2 regions of the Granulicatella sp. genome follow, and region 2 is predicted to be linked to the other one. Evidence: predicted binding sites of a transcription regulator. Region 2 holds the regulator's gene; the other holds the start of a gene.
What was found. The regulator Rex, encoded in region 2, represses fermentation and respiration genes when NADH is low (regulators of the CRP and FNR family bind a similar motif). The targets are predictions, from matches to a motif close to TTGTGAANTANTTCACAA.
Positions count from the first base shown of each region.

Region 1: the regulator Rex is predicted to act here: its motif matches at 8,610-8,627, upstream of pflB (formate C-acetyltransferase).

Region 1 is NZ_DBHISP010000005.1:5,114-17,846, reverse strand. It holds gene ACO5V7_RS03745 (glycosyltransferase family 4 protein) at 1-275, opposite strand, end outside; gene ACO5V7_RS03740 (hypothetical protein) at 426-749, shown strand; gene ACO5V7_RS03735 (iron-containing alcohol dehydrogenase) at 853-2,031, shown strand; gene uvrC (excinuclease ABC subunit UvrC) at 2,075-3,853, shown strand; gene ACO5V7_RS03725 (transporter substrate-binding domain-containing protein) at 4,000-4,875, shown strand; gene ACO5V7_RS03720 (amino acid ABC transporter permease) at 4,889-5,536, shown strand; gene ACO5V7_RS03715 (DEAD/DEAH box helicase) at 5,671-6,858, shown strand; gene ACO5V7_RS03710 (hypothetical protein) at 6,824-7,189, shown strand; gene ACO5V7_RS03705 (TrmH family RNA methyltransferase) at 7,194-7,964, shown strand; gene ACO5V7_RS03700 (hypothetical protein) at 7,968-8,198, shown strand; tRNA gene ACO5V7_RS03695 (tRNA-Arg) at 8,253-8,326, shown strand; gene pflB (formate C-acetyltransferase) at 8,653-10,881, shown strand; gene pflA (pyruvate formate-lyase-activating protein) at 11,143-11,904, shown strand; gene ACO5V7_RS03680 (manganese-dependent inorganic pyrophosphatase) at 12,042-12,733, shown strand, end outside.
Region 2 is NZ_DBHISP010000014.1:15,666-28,398, reverse strand. It holds gene groL (chaperonin GroEL) at 1-872, opposite strand, end outside; gene ACO5V7_RS07380 (co-chaperone GroES) at 887-1,156, opposite strand; gene ACO5V7_RS07375 (hypothetical protein) at 1,308-1,571, shown strand; gene ACO5V7_RS07370 (DUF1310 family protein) at 1,646-2,035, opposite strand; gene ACO5V7_RS07365 (redox-sensing transcriptional repressor Rex) at 2,161-2,790, opposite strand; gene ACO5V7_RS07360 (ABC-F family ATP-binding cassette domain-containing protein) at 3,048-4,997, shown strand; gene ACO5V7_RS07355 (ABC transporter ATP-binding protein) at 5,046-6,791, opposite strand; gene ACO5V7_RS07350 (ABC transporter ATP-binding protein) at 6,788-8,518, opposite strand; gene ACO5V7_RS07345 (aspartate-semialdehyde dehydrogenase) at 9,179-10,171, opposite strand; gene ACO5V7_RS07340 (MmcQ/YjbR family DNA-binding protein) at 10,209-10,853, opposite strand; gene uvrB (excinuclease ABC subunit UvrB) at 10,866-12,733, opposite strand, start outside.

The sequences.
Region 1 (12,733 bases), on a different contig from region 2:
ATTGGTTTTGGAAGAGAAATACTCTTTTCAAGCGTTTCAGGTAAGAAATGGACTGATGCTATTGTTGGTTGCTTCTTATTGTTTAAGAATGACTTAAACAGAAAGTCTGGATTAATTGTATGAATATGATTAATATCAGCAATCTTTAATTGGTTTACAACTACTTTGTATCCTTTAAGACCTTCAGTCACTAAATTAATTTGTTCCTCTGTTGCAGACATCACTCCTTGACCTTTGACGCTGTCTGCACGAGTTAGCATATTTATTGTAAGCATATTGACTCCTTAAAAGTATATTTCCAACCCATTTTACCATGAATTAAAGTATTTGGAAAACAGCACCAATTAAATTAAGAAAAATTAATGTTTTTGCCTTATTGTTTGAATTTTTGTATACTAAAAAAGAAGAAAGAATCGAGGGTGTTTATGAAAAAAAGTAAAAAATCCAATAAAAAATCTAAAGAAGAAGAAATGACACTAGTAGATTGTTACTATATTCCTTCTATTATCGCGGAACAATTTCAGCTTTTAAGAGAGCATTGTGCGGTAGAAGTTGAAAAGGAACTATCATTATTGTTTTCAAAAGTAGTTCGCGAGTATCGAGAAGAGGTGGGGCAAGTAGTTGTTTCTTATGATGATAAAGGCAATAAGACTTGTGAAATCCCTCTAAGTCCTATTGAAGTTTCAAAATTGGAAAAAGAGATTTCAGCGGAAAGGTTAAATAAATATATCTTATCAAAGATTCATTGATAATAGAAAAGTAAGCTGGGCATTGTCCAGTTTATTTTGTTAGAAGTCTTAGAGTCAATTATTTTTAGTAAACATCATTTGATAAAGCATGAGGTGAAGAGAAATGGAAAATAGTATTCAAAATTTTACTTTTCAAAATCCAACAAAAATTTTATTTGGAAAAAAACGTATAGAGGAAATTGATAACGAAATACCTAAAGATGCAAAAGTCCTCATCTTATATGGTGGAGGATCAGTCAAAAAAAATGGAGCTTTTGACAGAGCAGTTTCGGCTCTTGGAGGGCGAGATTGGGATGAGTTTTCGGGAATAGAGGCAAATCCTACATTTGAAACGTTAATGAAGGCTGTCCATAAAGTAAGAGAAGGAGGTTTTACCTACTTACTTGCAATCGGAGGTGGTTCTGTCATTGATGGAACTAAATTTGTTTCAGCCGCTAGTCTATTTGATCAAGATCCTATTGATTTATTTGGGTGGGGAATTGGAAGAGGACTACCCGTTCAAGAGGTTGTACCATTTGGAACGATTTTAACCTTACCAGCAACTGGTTCTGAAATGAATTCTGGAGCAGTGATTAGTTTTGTTGAAAAAAATGCAAAAGTAAGTTTTAGAGGGCCAAAGACGTTTCCAGTTTTTTCAGTATTAGAGCCTGAACTAACCTATACATTACCTGAACGTCAATTAGTAAACGGACTCTTAGACTCATTCATCCATGTAATGGAGAATTATTTAACCTATCCAGTAGGAGGGATTCTTCAAGATCGTTATGCAGAAAGTATCCTTCAAACGTTGATTGAGATTGCTCCTCGTATTATTGATATAAATCATATTGATTATAACGATAGAGCTACTTTTATGTGGTGTGCCACTAATGCGTTAAATGGGACAATTAATTTAGGTGTTCCGACGGATTGGTCTTCTCATGCATTAGGTCATGAAATCACTTTAAATCATGGATTAGACCATGGAAGAACATTATCAATTGTATTGCCAGCGATGATGAAAGTTAGAAAAAACCAAAAATGGGATAAGTTAGTTCAATATGGGAAACGTGTTTGGGGACTTCATGGAGAAGACGATGAAATTGTTGAACAAGCTATTACAAATACAGAAATATTTTTCTCATCTCTAGGTGCTCCTACTCGATTTAGTGATGTAGGTTTAGGTGAAGAAGTAATCCCAGCATTAGTGGAAGGACTAAAACGTCATAAGAAGGTCGCTTTATCTGAACATGGGGATGTGACTCCTGAAGTTGCTTATGAGGTATATAAAACGGCTTTATAAATAGAATGTACTTTTTATTAGTCTTGAATGAAAGGAAGATTAAATGGCTAGTGAATTGATTGAAAGCAAACTTAAGAATCTTCCAGATTTACCGGGTTGCTATATTATGAGAAATAGTAACGATGAGATTATCTATATTGGGAAGGCCAAGAATTTAAAAAATCGTGTTCGTTCTTATTTCAGAGGTGCACATGATACGAAAACTGAAAAACTAGTTAGTGAAATCCACCATTTTGAGTATATTGTGACAAAGACAAATAAAGAATCTCTTTTACTCGAAATTAACCTGATAAAAAAATATCAACCGTACTACAATATTAAGTTGAAACAAGGGACGATGTATCCTTATTTAAAAATCACTTCAGAGAGGGATCCGCAATTAGTGATTTCTCACAAAGTTGAAAAAGATGGAGGAATTTATTTTGGGCCTTACCCTAATGTAACTGCTGCTACGTCTACCCAACAACTCATTCAAAAAATTTATCCATTAAGAAAATGTGGGAAGAATGAAACCAGAGCTTGTTTTTATTATCATTTAGGACAGTGCATCGGTTGTTGCGACCATGAAATTTCTGAGGAAGAGTACAAAACACAAATAAAAAAAATTCAACGCTTTTTAAATGGAGATGTAAAAGCCATTAAAGATGATTTGAATCAGAGAATGTTAGAGGCCTCTGAACGATTGGAATTCGAAAAAGCTATGGATTATCGTGATCAAATTCATTACATTGAAGCAACGGTTGAGAAGCAAAACATAATGAGTTCTGATTTCACGAATCGAGATGTATTTGCGTACTTTGTTGATCGAGGATGGATTTCAATTCAAGTATTTTTATTAAGACAATCAACGATTATTAAAAGGGAAGCAGCGATGTTTCCTATTTATGATCAAATTGAAGATGAAGTTCTATCCTTTATTATCCAGTTTTATGAAGATCAAAACCATATTTTACCTAAAGAAATTTTAGTTCCGGATGCTTTAGATATTGATTTACTATCCGAGACACTGGGTGTAAAAGCCGTATCCCCAAAAAGAGGATCTAAAAAAAGAATGCTAAACTTAGCGACTCAAAATAGTGAGATTTCTTTATTAGAGAAGTTTAGAAGAGAAGAGCAGAGTCAGTTAAAAACATTAGGTGCTTTAGATGAGTTATCACAAGCTCTTGGACTTGAAAAGTTGTCAGTGATTGAGTCTTTTGACCATTCAAATATTCAAGGTACGAATCCTGTTTCTGCTATGGTTGTTTTTCGAGATGGAAAACCCGATCGGAAACATTATCGAAAATTTAAGGTGAAGACGGTCCTTGGAAGCCATGAGTTCGCGACGACGCAAGAAGTGATTAGAAGACGTTATTCCAGATTGCTAAGAGAAAAATCTGCCCTTCCTGACTTAATCTTAATGGATGGTGGAAAAATTCAAATGAAAGCTGCTATGGAAGTTCTAGAAGATGAACTAGGCTTATCTATTCCGGTTTGTGGGATGGTTAAAAATGATAAACATAAAACAGCTTCTTTAATTTATGGAGAAAAATTTACTCCCATCGAACTGGATCGAAAAGGACAAGCCTTTCAATTGATTCAAAGAGTCCAAGAAGAGGTTCACCGATTTGCTATAACTTTTCATAGACAAGTTAGAAGCAAGAATACTTTTTCCTCGAAATTGGAGTTAATAGATGGAGTAGGACCGAAAATTAGAAAGAAACTTTTAAGTCATTTTAAGACTACTACCGCAATAAAAAATGCTAGTGTTGAGGAGTTACGGAAGATTGGAATCTCTGAAAAAGTTGCAAGCAATATAATAACAACGTTTCAGAATGAATAAATTATTAAGAGTAAAACTAAAAAATGAAACAGGTAAATTATCTGTTTCATTTTTTTGTTTTCTTTTCAAGACTTAATCTTTGTTTTTTTGGGATGGATGTGCTATCTTTTTGATTGTTGAAAAATAAATAAAAGGTGGTTAAACCAATGAAAAAATGGATGAAAGCTGGTTTCGTTGCTGTAGCTACATTATTAGCTGCATGCGGAGCAAACACAACAAAAACACAGGAAACAACTGTATCAGTTTCAGATGCGCAAGCAAACTGGGATAAAATTGTTGAATCTGGTGTCATTAAAGTATCAACAGCAGGTACTTTATATCCACAATCATTCCATAATGATAATAATGAACTAACTGGTTACGATGTGGAAATCATGAAGGAAGTTGCGAAGCGTTTAAACCTTAAAGTTGAATTTACGGAAATGGGTGTTGACGGAATGTTAACAGCTTTAGATAGTGGTATGACAGATATCGCCAACTATTCAATTGAAGAAGGTGCAAAAAACTTCGATGACTATTTGCACACTACACCTCATAAATACTCATTTACATCAATGGTTGTTCGTGGAAGCGATAATTCAGGCATCCATTCTTGGGCTGATGTAAAAGGTAAAAAAGCAGCAGGTGCAGCTAGTACAAACTACATGAAGATTGCTAAAAAACTTGGTGCTGAATTAGTTGTTTATGACAACGTAACTAATGATGTATATATGTCTGATTTAGTTAACGGACGTACAGATGTAATCATCAACGATTACTACTTACAATCAATCGCGGTCGCTTTTGCTAAAGATAAATACGACATTAAAATTAATGAAGGTGTTTACGCAAACCCTTATAGTTCAAGCTTCTCAATTTCATTAAATAACACTGTATTACGTGATAAGTTCAATGAAGCGATGGATGCAATGAAGAAAGATGGAACATTGAAAAAAATCTCTGAACAATTCTTCGCTGGTCAAGACGTAACAGAACCTAAAGAATTTAAAACAGAAAAAATCGATATTTCAGATGTAGACTAATATGTTAAATAAAATCATCGATATCAGTATTGCGATTAACAATTTTTGGTTTATTCTTAGTGGATTAGGATATACATTAGGAGTCGCATTAACAAGCTTTGTATTCGGAACGATTTTAGGATTTACTCTCGTATTAATGAGGCGCTCCAGATTTCGTTTTCTACGATGGGTTGCAACGTTTCATGTGTCCTTTATGCGTGGAACACCAACTCTTGTGTTTTTATTCTTACTATATTTTGGTTTACCATTCTTAAAAATAACATTACCAGCTTTAGTTTGTGCGCTTCTTTGTTTTAGTATTGCAAGTAGCGCGTATATTTCTGAAGTGTTGCGTTCGGCAATGGATGCAGTGGATAATGGCCAATGGGAAGCAGCGATGTCTCTTGGGATGAGTTATCGTCAAACTTTACAAAAAGTAATCGTTCCTCAAGCGTTTCGGATTGCAATACCACCATTAAGTAATGTGTTACTGGATATGATTAAAGGATCATCTCTTGTTGCGATGATTTCACTACCTGATATTTTCCAAAATGCGAAAATTGTAGGTGGTCGTGAACAAAACTATATGACGGTTTATATTTTAGTAGCAATTATTTACTGGATTATCTGTTTGCTTTTTGAACAAGGGCAACGATATTTAGAAAAGAAAATGGCACTTTAATAGAAAATAGTAAAGAGAACTGTGTAACAGCAGTTCTCTTTTTTATAGAAACGTTGAAACTATTTGAAGTATAGGAGTTTCTTCGTTAAAATGAATAGGACTCAAAAGAACAATGGTTATCGGAAAGGACACTTATGAATACAAAGACTATTTGGGAGCAACATGGCTTCCACACATTAACACCGATACAAGAAAAGACACAAGAACTGATTAAAGAGGGGACAGATATCGTAGCCATCTCACCAACAGGGACTGGGAAAACATTAGCGTATGTCGTTCCTATTTTGGAAAGAGTAAAAGCAGATAGGACACTCCAAGCTTTGATTGTGGCGCCTTCACAAGAATTAGCCCAACAAATTGGAACGGTGATTAGAGAATGGAAATCGTCAGAAATCCGTGTACAAGTTTTAGCGGGTGGAGCAAACGTTAAACGACAAGTAGAGAAGTTAAAAGAAAAACCAGAAATTGTTGTTGGAACACCTGGTCGACTATTAGAACTTTCAAAACTCCGTAAATTAAAGCTACATCAAGTAGAACTGCTTGTATTAGATGAGGCAGATTATTTACTTGATCCAGAGCAATTGAACAACACGAGAGAACTTGTGAAGAAGCTTCCTTCTGAAAGACAAGTGTTATGTTTCTCTGCGACCAAGAATAAAAATTTAGAAGAAGTGAATAAATGGATTAATATACAACCGACTTTTGTGGAAGTTTCAGAGGGAAACGCTGATCATGCGAATGTAATTCATGGATATATTGAATGTCCAACTAGAAAACGTGACGAAGTATTAAGAAAGTTAGCATTCTCAGAAAATGCAAAGCAAGCATTAGTTTTCGTTAATTCGATTGCAAACGCCGCGTTACTCGGAGAAAAGTTATCGTTTCATCAAGTCCCAGTTGCACTTTTATCAAGTGATGCTCATCAAACGGAACGTAAAAAAGCGATTGATTTATTTAAAAAAGGGCATATTCCGTTCTTACTTAGTACCGATGTAGCACAACGGGGACTGGATATTGAAGATTTACCACTTGTTATTCATTATGATCTTGCAGACTCAACGGATCAATATACACATCGTTCTGGACGTACAGGACGGATGGGGAAAGATGGTTTAGTTCTGAGTCTAGTGAACGACCGTGAACTAAGAGACTTGAAGAAAGTTGCAGGAAAACATAAACTGGTTCAGTTTGAATTTTATGCAGGACAATTAAAACCAGTCACACAACCGAAAAAGAAAGAAGTAAGTTCTAAGAAATCAACCCAGAAACGAAAGAAGGGGAATAAGAATGGAAATCATCGAGGATTTAAAAAGTCAAATTAGTTTCTTCGGATTTGAAATGACGGATGCTGATAGCTTAGTTGCTTTAGAAAAAGAAGAGCAAACCTTTGTACTCTTTTGGGCTAAAGATGGTTTCGTTCTGTTTGAAACTTCTAAAGAAGGTGTTTGGAGAGCAAATAGACCCATCGTTATCCCATCAAATCGTATTCAAAAAGTTTCTTTTGAGAGGAGGCTCTTAGGAAATCCGAAACTAATATTGCATTTTTTAGAGAAAGAGGAGACTTTCGTTGTACCGATGAAATGTAGATTTCATCAAAATCAAAAGACAGAAGTAAAAAAATTCATTAATACAATAGAAGGATTAAAAGGGTAGTTATATGGAAAGCATTAGTTCAACTAAGAACGAAAAAATTAAGGAGCTTGTCAAACTTCAGACTGCAAAAGGTCGTAAGAAAGCAGGGATGTATCTTCTTGAAGGGGAACACCTTGTTGAAGAAGCGATTAAAGAAAGAGCTCAGATTAAGTTGATAGTGGTTACCAGTAATCGTCTTGAAGACTATGAAAATCTGTTAGCTCAAACAGATGTACAGGTGCTAGTTGTATCACAAGACGTCTTCCATAAATTATCAATGACGGAGACGACTCAAGGGATTTTAGCAGTTGTTGAAATTGTTAAGCAGGAGATATTACCTCATAAAGGCCGCTTAATTGTGCTAGATGCGGTTCAAGATCCTGGTAATTTAGGAACGATTGTGAGAACAGCAGATGCTGCTGGATTTGATGCGGTTATTTTAGGAACAGGAACGGTTGATTTATATAACGACAAAGTTCTTCGTTCAATGCAAGGAAGTCATTTTCATATTCCAGTTTTCCAAGCGAACTTACAAGAATACTTGCTAATACTCAAAGAGAAGGGTGTTCAAGTGGCTGTTACAGCATTGCATCGAAACTCAAAGGATTATTCAGACTTACAAGGAGCAACAGATGTAGCTATCGTTGTTGGTAATGAAGGTCAAGGGGTCTCTAGGGATGTAATTGAACTAGCTGATGTCGTAGTGACGATTCCGATGTTTGGAAAAGCGGAATCACTGAACGTAGCAATTGCTTCAGCTTTATTAATGTATAAAACGAAGGAAACAAAGGAGTAACGAATGGATAATAGACCAAATCCAATGGGAAGAAAACGCCCCATTCTTGAAACAGTTAAAAATATGACTATTATTTTCTTTGCATTAAGTGCCATTGCAGCTTTATATAATTTTACCTTAGCAGCAAGAGTGCTGATCATGGCGGTGGTAATGTTGGTTATCTATACCTTTATGTTGTTTTCAAAAAAGCATAAACTAGAGGGTAAAGAAAAAGAAACCGAAGAGTCGGAATGAGGCTGTAAAATCGATTGACAGAATGTTCGTCTTTAGGTATAATAATTTAGTACTGTTTCAGTAGCTCAGCAGGATAGAGCATTCGCCTTCTAAGCGAACGGTCGGGGGTTCGAATCCCTCCTGAAACGCTAAATTGAAAGAGCATTATCAAATTTAGTTTGATAATGCTCTTTTTTTATTAGTAAAATGAAGATAAAAAAAGGATAGATTGTGAATAATCATGCCATATTGTGAAATGTTTCATTCTGTTTCAAAATTATAGTACAGCAAAACACACTGTTATAATACATCTTTCACAACTAAAACTGTCTTAAAATAGCTATTATAACAATACTTAACAAAATCTTTGTATTTTTTTACACTTTTGTATTGCACTTAGATTTAATTGTGTTATAATATTTGTGTAGATAGCTGTTATAAGTTTCACAACCAATTATCTAAGGAGGAAAAATATATGGAACAATGGAACGGTTTTAAAGGTAAAGTATGGAAAGAAGAAGTTAACGTCCGTGACTTTATCCAAGAAAACTACACACTTTATGAAGGAGACGACAGTTTCTTAGCTGGACCTACTGAAGCTACTAAAGCTTTATGGGCACAAGTTATGGACTTAAACAAGCAAGAACGTGAAGCTGGTGGTATTTTAGATTTAGACACTAAAGTAGTTTCAACAATTACTTCACACGGTCCTGGATACTTAAACAAAGACTTAGAAACAGTAGTTGGTTTCCAAACAGAAAAACCATTCAAACGTAGCTTACAACCATTCGGTGGTATTCGTATGAGTGAGCAATCAGCTGAAGCTTACGGATTCAAGATTGATGAAGAAATTTCTCGTATCTTCCGTGACTGGCGTAAAACTCACAACCAAGGTGTATTCGATGCTTACACTCCAGAAATGCGTGCAGCTCGTAAATCAGGTGTTATCACAGGTTTACCAGATGCTTACGGACGTGGACGTATCATCGGTGACTACCGTCGTGTAGCTTTATACGGGGTTGATCGTTTAATCGCAGAAAAACAAAAAGACTTCGCTAACATTGGCGATGGCACTATGTCTGATGATGTAATTCGTTTACGTGAAGAAGTTTCAGAACAATACCGTGCATTATTAGAATTAAAAGAATTAGGTAACATCTACGGATTCGATATTTCTAAACCAGCTTCAAATGCTCGCGAAGCTTTTCAATGGTTATACTTAGGATACTTAGCAGCTATTAAAGAACAAAATGGTGCGGCTATGTCTCTAGGACGTACTTCAACATTCTTAGATATCTATGTACAACGTGACTTAGAAAACGGAACATTAACAGAACAAGAAGCTCAAGAGCTTGTTGACCACTTCGTTATGAAATTACGTTTAGTTAAATTCGCTCGTACACCTGAATACAACGCATTATTCTCAGGAGACCCAACTTGGGTAACTGAATCTATTGCCGGTGTTGGTGAAGATGGACGTCCATTAGTAACTAAGAACAGTTTCCGTTTCTTACACACATTAGTAAACTTAGGACCAGCTCCAGAACCAAACTTAACAGTTCTATGGTCAACTCGTTTACCAGAAAACTTCAAATTGTTTGCAGCTAAAACTTCTATTAATACATCTGCAATCCAATATGAAAACGATGATGTAATGCGTCCAGAGTGGGGCGATGACTACGGAATTGCTTGCTGTGTATCTGCTATGCGTATCGGTAAACAAATGCAATTCTTCGGAGCTCGTGCTAACTTAGCGAAAACATTATTATATGCGATCAACGGTGGTATCGATGAAAAATCTAAAGCACAAGTTGGTCCTAAATATCAACCAATCACTTCAGAGTACTTAGACTACAACGAAGTAATGGAAAAATACAATGACATGATGGAATGGATCTGTGGTTTATACTTAAATACATTAAACATCATCCACTACATGCATGATAAATACAGCTACGAAAGAATTGAAATGGCATTACATGACACTGAAATTCTACGTACAATGGCAACTGGTATCGCTGGATTCTCAGTAGCGGTTGACTCATTATCAGCTATTAAATATGCGAAGGTTAAAACTATTCGTGATGAAGATGGCGTTGTTGTAGACTATGAAGTAGAAGGCGACTTCCCTAAATATGGTAACAACGATGATCGTGCTGACGAAATCGCAATTTGGTTATTGAAAGAATTCATGACTAAAGTTAAAAAACATAAAACTTACCGTAATGCTAAACATACAACTTCTATCCTTACAATTACTTCTAACGTAGTTTATGGTAAGAAGACAGGTAACACTCCTGATGGACGTCGTGCTGGCGAACCATTTGCACCAGGTGCTAACCCAATGCATGGTCGTGACACACACGGAGCATTAGCTTCATTATCATCAGTAGCAAAAGTACCTTACCAATATGCATTAGATGGTATCTCAAATACATTCTCAATCATTCCTAAAGCTTTAGGACGTGAATTAGATGTACAAGAAGAAAACTTAGTTTCTATGTTAGATGGTTACGCTTCAAAAGGTGGTCACCACTTAAACATCAACGTATTCAACCGTGATACATTATTAGATGCTATGGAACACCCAGAAGAATACCCACAATTAACAATTCGTGTATCTGGTTACGCAGTTAACTTCATTAAATTAACTCGTGAACAACAATTAGACGTAATCAACCGTACAATGCACGAAAGCATGTAATCTTAAGGTATGAGGTTTACTGTTCTGAAAATAGACCACTGGAGGAAAATTTAAGAGGATGCCAAGCATCCGACTAAATTTTTCGAAGTAGAAGTATTTCAAGGAGACCGAACCAGATTACACAAAGTGCGAGGATGACTCGCAACATTGCTGAAATTACGAAAACGGATGGGCAAAATCGTCCATCCGTTTTTTAATCGAAACAGCCCTAAAGGACACGAATTGTGATATACTAGAAGAGAAAAGATAGGAGGAATAATGATGAGTGAACCAGTAACTGGATATATCCATTCTACAGAAAGTTTTGGTTCTGTAGACGGACCAGGTATCCGTTTTGTAACCTTCATGCAAGGTTGTCGTATGCGTTGTGAGTTTTGTCACAACCCAGACACTTGGAATATTGGGGGCGGTCATCCGATTACTTCTCAAGAATTACTCGATCAAGCATTGCAATATCGTGCATTCTGGGGACGTAAAGGTGGCGTAACTGTCAGCGGAGGAGAGCCTTTATTGCAAATTGATTTCTTAATCGATTTCTTTAAGCGTTGTAAGAAAGCTGGAGTACACACAACATTAGATAGTTGTGGAATGCCATTCACGTATGACGAACCATTCTTTTCAAAATTCGAAGAGTTATTAGAATATACAGATCTTATTTTATTAGATATTAAGCATATTGATGATGACCAACATAAGAAATTAACAGGATGGACGAATAAAAATATTCTTCAACTAGCAGAGTATTTATCAGACAAAGGGCAACCCGTATGGATTCGCCATGTGTTAGTTCCAGAACGCTCAGACTATGATGAATATCTCATCCGATTAAGTGAATTTGTAAGTAAACTGAAAAATGTATTGAAGTTTGAGATTTTACCTTATCATAAACTGGGTGTATATAAATGGAAGAACTTAGGAATTCCATATAAATTGGATCATATTGAACCGCCAACTCAAGAACGTGTGGATAATGCTCGACGAATTTTAAGAACTGATGATTATAAAGGATTTTTAAACGCCTAATGAAAGAACTGTTATAGTGTAAAAGCTATAGCAGTTTTTTATGTTCAAATTTTATGTATAAGTGCATTTTTTGTTGGTTTTAATTGGTAATTATGTTAAAATTGTCAATGTAAATTTAAATAGAGAGAGGCCACAAAATGAGTAGATTATTAGTTTTCGGACATCAAAATCCAGATACTGATGCAATTACATCAGCAATTTCATATGCTTTCTTATTACGTCAATTAGGTGAGGATGCAGAAGCAGTTGCCTTAGGGACTCCTAATGAAGAAACACAATATGCATTAAATTATTTCAAGAAAGAAGCTCCTCGAGTTATTGGGGATATTTCACAAGAGACAAACCGTGTTGCTTTAGTGGATCATAACGAAGTACAACAAAGCGCAACTGGCGTAGAAAAAGTAGAAGTTGAATTTGTAGTGGATCATCACCGTATTGCAAATTTCCAAACAGCAAATCCTTTATTTTATCGTGCAGAACCTGTTGGATGTACGAATACCATTTTGTACAAAATGTATAAAGAATATGGGGTTGAAGTTCCTAAAGATATTGCTGGATTAATGGTATCTGCAATTGTTTCGGATACTTTATTATTCAAATCTCCAACATGTACTCAACAAGATATTGAAGCAGCAACCGATTTGGCAAACATTGCTGAGATTGATGTTAATGTCTATGGTCTAGAAATGTTAAAAGCCGGAACAAATCTTGGTGACAAATCTGAAGCGGAGTTAATTGACTTAGATGCTAAATCATTCCCAATGGGGGGAGCGAATTTACGTATTGCTCAAGTAAATGTTGTAGACCCTGAAGAACTATTAGCTCGTAG
Region 2 (12,733 bases):
GCGATATCTTCTAACATCGCTTTACGACGGTCACCGAAACCTGGAGCTTTTACAGCTACCACGTTAAATGTTCCACGTAATTTGTTTAATACTAATGTTGGTAAAGCTTCACCATCCACGTCATCCGCGATAATTAATAACGCACGTCCTTGTTGAACGATTTGTTCTAATAATGGAATAACTTCTTGGATGTTTGAGACTTTCTTATCTGTGATTAAGATAAATGGATTATCTAAAGTCGCAATCATCTTGTCGTTATCAGTTACCATGTATTGTGATAAGTAACCACGGTCAAATTGCATTCCTTCTACAACATCTAATTCTGTTTCAATCCCTTTCGATTCTTCGATTGTGATAACGCCGTCGTTCCCCACTTTTTCCATAGCTTCAGCGATTAATTCACCGACTTCAGCTGAACCTGAAGAAATAGCCGCCACTTGTGCGATGGCTTCTTTTGATTCAACAGGACGAGAAATGCGGTGTAATTCTTCAACCGCTGCTTTTGTCGCAAGTTCAATCCCTCGACGGATGCCAACTGGGTTTGCGCCAGCCGTTACGTTTTTCAATCCTTCACGAACGATGGCTTGTGTTAAAACAGTCGCTGTTGTTGTACCGTCACCGGCAATATCATTTGTTTTTGAAGCCACTTCAGCTACGAGTTTTGCACCCATGTTTTCGAAGTGATCTTCTAATTCGATTTCTTTGGCGATTGTGACCCCATCATTTGTAATGAGTGGAGATCCGAATGCTTTTTCTAATACGACATTACGTCCTTTTGGTCCTAATGTTACTTTTACTGTGTTTGCTAAAACGTCCACACCACGAAGCATGGCACTTCTTGCGTCTTCTGCAAATTTAATATCTTTCACCATAATTGTATCCCCCTTTATTCAACAATTGCGATAATATCTTTTTCTTTCACGATGATATATTCTTGACCATCTAATTTTACTTCTGTTCCTGAATATTTTTCGAACACGACTTTATCGCCAACCGACACTTGACGGTCTTCAGAAGCAGTGAATTCGCTTGTTGCGATTACTTTTGCAAATTGTAATTTTTCTTGAGCAGTAGTTGGTAGAAATAATCCACCAGCCGTTTTCTCTTCTTGCTCCACCATTTGAATAACAACTCTATCTTTTAAAGGCTTTAACATATAAAATCCTCCTTACTCTTTTTTAGCACTCGAAAACAATGAGTGCTAACTCATAGTTTTATAATACTCATTTGGTCAGGAAAAATCAAGAATAAATACTTGCTTATTTTTCCAGAATTATGTAAGATTTTAACAAGAAAGGATGAACGCTATGCCTAGAAAAATTTTCTTTAGAAAGCTCTATTTTGAAATTGCACTAGCCATCTTCTTTATCTTTCTAGCAACTTCTCATTATCCTGGAAACGGATTTGACTTTATCACATTATTCTGCTGTCTATTTGCAACAACAAACATCGTAACAAGTATCAATATGCTTCGAACTTACAATGAATTAAAGAAACTTGCTAATATCATGGATAATTTCCAAACGGATGATGATTCTCTAGACGATAAAGATCCAGAAGAAAAGCACTAATCACTGCATCAATGCAATCGATTAGTGCTTTTTATGTTTTTTAAATCTTATTTTAGATAAAAAGCTCTTATTTCTTATGGCCTATTTTTTATCAAGTCTGAGACTTCCTTTGAATATCCCGTTGAAGAATGTTTGAACTGACCTGTATCCAAGCTTTTAGTCAGACTAAAACTCACGCTTAATTTCTTATTGGAGTTTAAGTATATTTTAAAGTGAATTCCTCCCATAGGGTTATGCTGAATAGACTCAACATCAATTTCATAGGACTGAATAACTCCGCCTTCTTCCAACGCTTTTTTATCTAAGTCTTTTAATTGATTTTCAATAGATTCTCTCACCTGCGTACTTTGAACTAAAGTGACCATTTCATGCTTCTTCACTAGATTCAACGTTACAAATCCGCCGATGATTAACGCTATTACTGCAACGACCCCTAGCATTCCACTACTGAATTTCTTCATCATTTTCTTCAGCCCCCTAATGCATTTAAAGGTTCTACTTGTTTTGTATAGTATATCATGAATTTTTGCATTTCTGAATACTCTTATTTTATACAAAAAAGGCACCCTTTACGGATGCCTTTCAAAAATTATTTTTGATTGTCGAGGAAATAGATTAGAGTTTGAAGCTCGTTTGTTAAGTCAACGTTTTGAACTCGAACGTTTTCTGGAGCGTTTAATCGAATTGGTGTGAAGTTTAAAATGCCTCGAACATTTGCTTCTACAATACGATCGGCTGTATCTTGCGCTACATCTTGAGGAACGGTTAGAATCGCTACTTGAATTTGTTGAACTTTTAATTGCTCAATCATTTCATCCATGCTATAGACTGGAACTCCTGTTTGAATCGTTCCGACGATATCAGGGTTCACATCGAATGCTGCACTGATGCGAACATTGTTGCTTTGGTGGAAATTGTAGTTTAGTAACGCTTGTCCTAATTTACCAACGCCGACTAAAGCTACATTTGTTAAGCGATCTTGGTTTAATGTATGACTGAAGAATTCCAATAAGTATTCTACATCATATCCATATCCACGTTTTCCTAAAGCTCCAAAATAAGAAAAATCACGACGAATCGTTGCGCTATCTACTTTTACAGCTTCACTTAACTCTGTTGACGAAATACGACGTTTTCCTGCATCATGCAAGAAACGTAAATAACGATGATAAATGGCCAAACGTTTTGCGGTTGCACGTGGCACTTCGATTTCTTTCATTTCTTTATACTCTTTCATATCTAAGACTCCTTTTCTTTTACATCCATGCGTATTCTATCACAACGATATGAATTTTCACAAATACTTTGTTTGCTCCTCACTTACTCCTATATAATTTGCTTATATACAGCAAGGCTTGTACTTTTTTATTCACAACCTCTTAATTGTGAATGTGAACGCAAACTCGAACGCATTTCAATATTGTCCACCTCTTTTTTATGATAAAATGAGATGAATACTCACTGAAAGGACCTATCATGATACTACTACAAGGACAAGGACTCGCTCGAACTTTTGCAGATGAAGTCCTATTTGAAAATATTACGATTCATATTCAAGAAAATTCGCGGATTGCCATCGTTGGGCGTAATGGTACTGGAAAATCAACGCTCTTAAAAATGTTGGCGGGTATCGAAGAACCTTCAATGGGAAGTGTCTCAAAGAAAAAAGACCTATCCATCGGTTACTTAGACCAATATGCGGCCATCGATTCAACGAAAACCGTCTGGGAAGAGATGATTCATCTCTTCGAAGACGTAGAAACTTTGAAGAAACAAGCGCAAAAAGCAGCTGAGCAACTCGGTGACCCTGACCTTCTAGGAGACCCTACGGCATACGAACTCGCCTTAAAACGCTATGACCAACTACAAGAAGAACTGAACCAAAAGAACGCGTATGGATACGAATCTGAAATCCGTACTGTCCTTCATGGATTCCGTTTCTATCCAGAAGACTACGACCAACCGATTCAATCGCTCTCTGGAGGGCAACGTACTCGGTTAGCTTTAGCTCGGATTTTATTAGAGAAACACGATTTACTGATTTTAGACGAACCGACGAACCACCTGGATATTGAAACCTTAACATGGTTAGAGGATTATTTACGCTCTTCCAATTGCGCTCTTGTGATCGTATCCCACGACCAATATTTCTTAGACCGTGTATGTAATGAGGTTTACGAAATCAGCCATAAAGCCTGTGAATATTACAAGGGAAACTACTCACACTACTTAGAAGAACGCGAACAACGCTATTTACTCAAGCAAAAAGCCTACGAAAAGCAACAACAAGAAATTCACGACTTAGAAGAATTCATCGCAAAAAACTTGGTGCGCGCCTCAACCACAAAACGCGCGCAATCCCGTCGTAAAAAATTAGAGAAAATGGAACGATTGGAGAAACCAAAAGGCGATCAGCGCTCTGCTCGATTTGAATTTACCGTGGAACGCGAATCCGGAAACCAAGTATTACAAGTAAACGATGCTTATATCGGTTACGACCACGAAGCCTTGAGCGGTCCGATTTCCTTCCAACTTCGCAAGCGTGAAGCCATTGCTATTGTGGGGCCAAATGGAATTGGGAAATCAACTCTCTTGAAGTCGATTACAGGTGAACTTCCTTTAATCAAAGGATCGATTGACTTAGGAGCTGGCGTCCAAGTTGGTTACTATGACCAAAACTTGGCTGGCCTTTCCTCGAATCAAACGGTTCTAGAGGAACTTTGGTCTCGTCATTCAACTATGCCCGAAAAAGATGTGCGTTCGATTCTCGGAAGCTTCCTATTCTCCGGAAGTGACGTTGAAAAAACAACTGCACAACTAAGCGGGGGTGAAAAAGCCCGACTAGCCCTTTGCAAATTGTCACTGGAACATGATAATTTCCTACTGCTCGACGAACCAACGAACCACTTGGATATCGATAGTAAAGAAGTATTGGAGGATGCTCTCATCGACTACGATGGTACGATTTGTTTTGTATCCCATGACCGTTTCTTTATCAATAAGATTGCAACGGCCATTCTTGAAATCGAAGAAACAGGAAGCACACTCTACCTTGGCGACTACGACTACTACCTTGAGAAAAAACAAGAAAAAGAAGAACTCGCCGCACTTCAAGAAGCCAAGAGTGTTGAAACAACAACAGCTCAGCCGATGACAGAGGCCAAAGCCAGCTATCATGCCTCAAAAGAAGAGCAACGTCAAATTCGTACGCTGACTCGACGTATCGAGCAACTCGAAACCGAGATGCACGATATCGAAGAGGCGTTAGAAAAAGTCCACGAGGCCATGACACTGGAGGAAAACTATTCTGACCCAGATAAATCCGCTGCTCTCTCAACTGAAGAAGCTGCCCTTCTTGAACGTCAAGAAACGCTTCTCGCCGAATGGGAAGAAGCTTCACTAGCTCTAGAAGAATTTCAAAATTAACTAACAAAATAGCGTAAGCTCCTCAACGAGCCTACGCTATTTTTATTTTTAATGTTGCCACTGACTTTGATAGAGATTATAGTAAAACCCACGTTGCTCCATCAAGCTGGCATGATTTCCTTTTTCAATGACATGTCCGTCTTTTAAGACGAGAATCACATCTGCTGTACGAATCGTCGATAAGCGGTGCGCCACGATAAAGCTCGTGCGTCCTTCCATCAGATGTTGAAAGGCTTCTTGAATCTTCAACTCGGTACGTGTATCGATGGAAGAGGTTGCTTCATCTAAAATTAGCATATTCGGTTGTCCCATCATGACACGCGCGATGCAGAGCAATTGTTTTTGCCCTTGTGAGAAATCCCCACCGTCATCTGAAATCACCGTATCATATCCTTGTGGCAGACGGCTGACGAATCCATGAATATGGCAGAGTTTGGCGATGCCAATCATCTCTTCTTCGCTAATCGTTGGATTTCCCATCGTGATGTTTTCACGGACAGTTCCCGTTTGAAGCCACGTTTCTTGAAGCACCATTCCGAATCCATTACGCAATGAATGGCGCGTGATATCTTCAATCGAATGACCATCGATGGCTAATTTTCCACTATTAATTTCATAGAAACGCATCAATAAGTTAATCAACGTCGTCTTCCCACTTCCGGTTGGACCGACAATTGCCACGCGTTGCCCTGGTTTGACATCCAGCGAAAAGTCTTCAATCAGCGGTTGCCCTTTCACATAAGAGAAGTCCACATGGCTAAATTCCACCGCTCCGTCAAAGGTTTCAGGAGACTCAGCATTTTTGCGCTCTGGATGTTCAGACGGTTGTTCCAACAGTTCAAATACGCGGTTGGCACAAGCAATCGCATTTTGAAGTTCGGTAATAACTCCTGAAATTTCATTGAATGGTTTCGTATATTGGTTAGAATAACTTAAAAAGGAAGTAAGTTGTCCCACCGTTACTCCTCTTTGAATGACAAAGAAGGCTCCAAAGACTCCTACTACTGTGTACACCATATTGTTCACGAACCTTGTACCTGGATTAGTAATCGCGGAATAGAAAATGGCCTTTAGAGAAACATCCGTCAACTCCTTATTAATCACCGAGAAGTCTTCGATGACTTTTTCTTGTTGCTGGAAGGCCGTCACCACTCGTGTCCCCTCAATCATCTCATTCATATAGGCGGTTTGATCGCCACGAATTTCCGATTGTTGTTTAAAGAAATGATAGGATTTTTTCGCGACAAAGCTGGCCATGACAAATGACACTGGCGTTATCACCACTACTACAAGCGTCAATGTCACATTCACACTGAGCATAAAGACTAACGTTCCTAGAATCGTCATCACACCCGTAAATAACTGCGTGAATCCCATCAATAATCCATCCGCGAATTGATCCGCGTCCGCGATGATACGGCTCTCGATTTCTCCGACAGGATGAATATCTAAATAACTGAGTGGCAAGGTCTCGATTTTTTCAAGCGCGTCTCTACGAAGGTCTCGCACAACCGAGTATGTCATCTTGTTATTGCTAAGGTTCATAAACCACTGCGCGATGGCTGCCATTGCCGTAAAAAGTGCAATCTGCCATAGGATGGCAAATAGTCCTTCATAGAAGACTTGGCCAGTTCCTAGCATTTGGTCTACGGCTTCCCCGACTAATTTTGGAATCATTAAGGTTCCAAATACATTCACACTCGCCAAAAGAATGGACGCTACAAAATAAATACGGTAGCGACGGATGTAGCGGAGAACTTTACGGACGGTTTCCCATTGAGTTTTCTGTCTCATGCTTCATCCTCCTTTGGAAATTGTGAATAGTAAATTTCTTGATAAATTTCGTTGTTCGCTAATAGCTCTTCATGCGTTCCCTTTCCGACCAGGTTCCCTTCATCTAAAACGAGAATTAAGTCTGCGTACTGCACAGAAGCCGCCCGTTGTGACACGATAAAGGTTGTTGGCCGTGGCACTTGATTCTTGATAGCCTCACGCAATTTCGCATCGGTCTCAAAGTCTAATGCTGAAGCACTGTCATCTAGGATTAAAATCGGCGCTTGTTTAGCAATGGCACGCGCAATCGTCATCCGTTGCTTTTGTCCCCCGGATAAGTTGCGTCCATTTTGTTCGATGCCATAATCCAGTCCGCCTTCTTTCGTTTGTACAAACTCTCTGGCTTGAGCAATTCCTAGTGCATGTTCTACGACTTCACTTGAAGCAGATGCATTCCCAAAACGGACATTGTCGGCAATCGTTCCACGGAAGAGTTGCACCTTTTGCAAGACCATTCCAACCGCTCCACGAATCGAAGAAAAACGGTAGTCACGAACGTTTTCTCCGAAGACCTCTACACTGCCTTCTGTCGCATCATAGAAACGAGGAATCATATTCACAAGAGATGATTTCCCACTACCAGTCCCCCCGATCACGCCGATGTTTTGTCCTTTTAATGCGGTAAAGGAGATATGGTTGAGCGCTGCATTTTGGTCCCCTTGATACGTAAGCGTCACGTCTTTAAACACCACTGCTATGTCGCTATCTGGATGGACGTCTTGGGTTCCTTCCACCATATCCGGTTCCATCGATAGAATATTGTCAATACGCTCCGCACTCGCAACAGATTTCGTCATTAACACGATAAGATTGGCTAATTTTACAAGCTCTACTAGAATTTGTGACATATAGTTTGTTAAGGCGATTACGTCCCCTTTTGACAACGTTCCTGTATCCACTTTTATCGCCCCACTATATAAAATGACGATAAGCGCTACATTCACAATCACAAACGTAATAGGATTCATAGCTCCTGATAGGGCACTCACCTTTTGTTGCGCCTGATTCAACGCTTCGGTATCTTCTCTAAACGACTGAATTTCTTTTTCTTCACGGTTAAATGCCCGAATCACACGAACACCTAGTAAATTCTCGTGCACGAGACGCATAATACGATCTATTTGCCCTTGAACCCGGCGATACATTGGAATTGTCCAGTAAATAATTCCGAATACGACGACTGCTAAGATTGGAACTGTGATGGCAAACGTCCATGCCATTTCCACATTCACAACAAAGGCCATCACAATCGCTCCACCGACGATAAAAGGTGAACGCAGCAACAGACGAAGCGCGATGTTTAATCCGTTTTGCACGAGATTCACATCGCTCGTCAAACGTGTCAGTAAAGTGTCATTCCCTAACGCATCCAGTTGCGAGAAACTAAAATATTGAATTTTTGAAAAGAGCGCCTGTCTTAGATCCGCTGTAAATCCCGTTGCTGCTTTTGCTGCATAATATTGGGCAGTAATGGACACGACGACCCCTAAAATCCCAAGGACGATTAAAATGGCCCCTTGACCAAGGATTAAAGAGGTATCTTGGTTTTCAATTCCTTTGTCAATGATGACTGCCATAATAAGCGGTACTAATAACTCCAAAATTGCTTCGAATAATTTTAATAACGGTGCCAATATTGTTTCTTTCAAATATGGCTTTAAATAAGGCTTTAATCGATTCACAATCATACTTCCTTTTACATCAATAGTACTTTCATTGTATCACATTTTATCCTCTTCAAAAGCGGAAAAAATTGCTTCCTGCTTTTGATTATAAAGGATGTAACAATTATGTTACGTAACAAAAATGTGTCATTCACTTTTTTACTCCCTAAAGATGGAGCATTTATGATACATCAAGTTTTTCCATCCTCAACGAGCCCTTTTTTATACCCACAGTGGGATATAGCGGAGTAAAAAATTATTAGAAGACTGTGCAACTCTTGCTTATTTGAAAGTTGATTACGAAAAATCTTACGGATTCTAACATAGCCATAACGTGGAATGGCATTAAATGCGAGGGAGAAAGACAGAAACACCCTAGATACATTATTGTATCTAGGATGTTTCGTTTTCTTTCCCCCACAAAGTTGAATAGGTATGAGCAAGCTGTTTACAGTGCAGCTCATATCATTCAACCACTGTGCTTAGAGGGAGAGAAGGAATTAACTCTGTACCAAAAAAACTTATAAAATATGACGCAGTAGCTGATTGAATTAAGCTTCATCACTCGTGATTTGCTTAATTCTAATCAGCCTTGCGGAAATCCTTCACGGTGCGAAGGATTTGAGACCACTATAAGAAAAAGGACTCACACTGTGAGTCCTTGTTTAGCTTTTGTCTTACTCCCTATTTACGTAATCCGTGCGCTTCAATGTACTCCGCAATTTGGATAGCATTGCTCGCAGCACCTTTACGGATATTGTCGCCCACACACCAGATGTGGAAGCTGTTTGGTTGAGAAATGTCACGGCGAATACGTCCCACATACACTTCGTCATGTCCAGTTGCTTGTAATGGTGTTGGATACACATTTTCCTCAGGTTTATCTAATACGATTACGCCTGGTGCTTTTGCTAATAATGCACGAATTTCTTCCGGTGTTGTATCTTTTTCGAAAGTCACATTGATTTCTACAGAGTGTGAGTTATATACAGGTACACGCACACAAGTGGCTGTCACAGCTACATCATCTGATAAACCAAGAATCTTGCGCGTTTCTTGAATCATTTTCATTTCTTCTTTTGTATAGCCATTTTCTAAAAACACATCGATATGCGGCAATACATTATTGTAAATTGGGTGTGGGTAGTTTGTTGGAGCTTCCCCTTTTTCCCCGTTTCTTAAATCATTAATCCCTGCTTGTCCAGAACCTGAAACGGCTTGGTAAGTGGTATAAACCACACGTTTTAATCCAAATGCATCATGCAATGGACGTAATGGTACAACCGATTGGATGGTTGAGCAGTTTGGATTTGCGATTATCTTACGTTCTAATGTTGGTGCGTTACATTCTGGTACGACTAAATCAATCTCTGGATCCATTCTCCATGCGCTTGAGTTATCGATGACAATCACGCCGTCACGTTCTGCGATGGGTGCAAATTTCAATGAAGTACCGCCTCCTGCTGAGAAGATGGCGTAGTCAATATCACGCTTGAAGGAGTCTTCCGTTAATTCTTCGACTACATAATCTTTTCCTCTAAACTGTAGTACTTTTCCTGCTGAACGTGCTGATGCAAGTAGATATAAGTGGTCTACTTGTAAGTTGCTTTCTTCTAAACGTTCAATCATTTTTGTTCCAACGACTCCTGTCGCTCCTACAATTGCAATATTTACCATAAAAAAATCTCCTTTTGCTAAAACGCTATGTTGAAAATTATAACGAACCTCTTTTAGAAAGTAAAGAATTGTCTTTCTTCGAAACACATTTGTAGCTGTAATAAATACACTCTTTGATGAGTGCTTCATCTGTGCATACATTCAGCGCAATTGAAATCCAATGCTTTTTATTCATATGATACACCTCAAAGAAACCTTCATTCGTTAATAGCTTTTCCTTCGTGTTCGGATCAATTTTCACATTCAAGATTAACACTCGCTCTTCACTTGAAACCCCTAATTTATTGAATGGGATTTCTGTCATCAAGGCATAGCACTTTCCTTGCTCTTCCACTCTAAACAATGTAGCTGACGACCTTTTGAACGGTTGCGAACTAAAAGAAACAATATTGCTATGAATCCAATTCGTCCATTTTTCCTTCGCGGCGCTCAGTTCTCCCTGAAGAGGATGAATCCACTTGGTCGCTATTTCACCGGCTTCTTCTCGAAGGGCTTGAGCGATGCTGCTTCCTGTTGTTTCTACATCAAACAAAGTATATCTCTCATTAAACTCATCTAAAACAATGATTTCTAATCCTTTTTCCTTTGTAGCACTGACAATATAGAAGGAGAAACCTTCTATATGGCTTAGAATTGTTTCTCCTTCATGTTCTGTCAGGTCTTCTTTTAAATTCCATTTCATCGAATAACCCTCTTATAATTTATACTCGGCTCTTAACTCTAAAATCACATCGCGCAGATCAGCCGCTTTTTCGAAATCCAATGCTTTCGCAGCTGCACGCATATCCAATTCCAGCAACTCGATAGCTTCTCGTCTTTGTTCTTGCGACATTTTTTTGAAGTCTCTTGCAGTGCTTGGAGCATCTTCTTTTTCCACTTCATGAGTAATCGCGATTAAATCACGAATATTCTTCACGATGGTCTTCGGAACAATGCCGTGTTCCTTATTATAAGCCTCTTGGACACTGCGACGACGGTTTGTTTCATCAATCGCTCTTTGCATAGAGTCTGTAATCTTATCGGCATACATAATCACTCGGCCATTTGCATTTCGTGCAGCACGTCCAATCGTTTGCACTAGAGCACGCTCGCTACGCAGGAAGCCTTCTTTATCAGCATCTAGAATCGCCACCAGAGAAACTTCTGGTACGTCTAAGCCTTCACGAAGCAAGTTGATTCCGACCAATACGTCGAATTCTCCTAATCGCAAGTTTCGGATGATTTCAGTACGTTCCAATGTCTTAATATCACTGTGAAGATACTTCACTTTAATGCCTACTTCTTCTAGGTAATCGGTTAAGTCCTCAGACATTTTCTTCGTAAGCGTCGTAATAAAGACACGTTCATTCCGTTCAACACGTAAATTAATTTCGCTAATTAAGTCATCAATTTGTCCTTTAATTGGACGAACTTCCACAGGCGGATCGAGCAAGCCTGTCGGACGAATGATTTGCTCGGTAACTTTTGGCGTATGTGCTAATTCATATGGACCTGGAGTCGCAGAAATATAAATAATTTGCGGAACTTTTGCTTCAAACTCTTCAAAGCGTAACGGACGATTATCTAGCGCACTTGGTAATCTAAATCCGTACTTAATTAATTGCTCCTTACGAGCACGGTCCCCATTATACATTCCACGAATTTGAGACATTGTAATATGAGACTCATCCACGACAAATAGTGCATCTTCTGGGAAGAAATCAAGCAATGTATACGGTGGTTGTCCCGGCTTTCTTCCATCCATATGGCGAGAGTAGTTTTCAATCCCATTACAGTATCCCATCTCTAGGAGCATTTCAATATCATAATTGGTTCTTTGCTCTAATCGCTGCGCTTCCAGCAACTCATTATTGTCCCTTAATTCTTTTAGGCGGAGGGCGAGTTCTTCTTTAATCGTCGAAACCGCCTTAGAGATTTGGTCTTCATTCGCGACAAAGTGCGTTGCCGGGAAGATTGGAACATGCTCTACCGTTGCCTTAATTTCTCCTGTTAACACATCTACTTCTTTAATCGCTTCGATTTCGTCTCCAAAAAACTCGATTCGAAACGCCGTCGCATCATGTCCCGCAAGGAAGATTTCGACTACATCGCCTCGCACTCGGAATGTTCCCCTTCTGAAATCATAGTCATTTCGCTCAAACTGCATTTCGACTAAACGACGAAGTAATTCATCTCTTTCTATTTCCATTCCTTCACGAAGAGACAATACATGGTCGCGGTAGTCTTCTGGATTTACCAACCCGTACATAGAAGATACGGAAGCAACTACAATGACATCTCTTCTTTCCAAAAGCGCGCTTGTAGCAGAGTGGCGCAACTTATCGATTTCATCATTGACACTGGATTCTTTTTCAATATAAGTATCACTAGAAGGCACATAAGCTTCTGGTTGGTAGTAATCATAATAAGAAACAAAATATTCTACAGCATTGTCCGGAAAGAATTCTTTTAACTCTCCATATAATTGCCCTGCTAATGTTTTATTATGAGCTAACACTAATGTCGGCTTATTCACTTCTTTAATCACATTAGCAATCGTAAACGTCTTCCCCGTACCTGTCG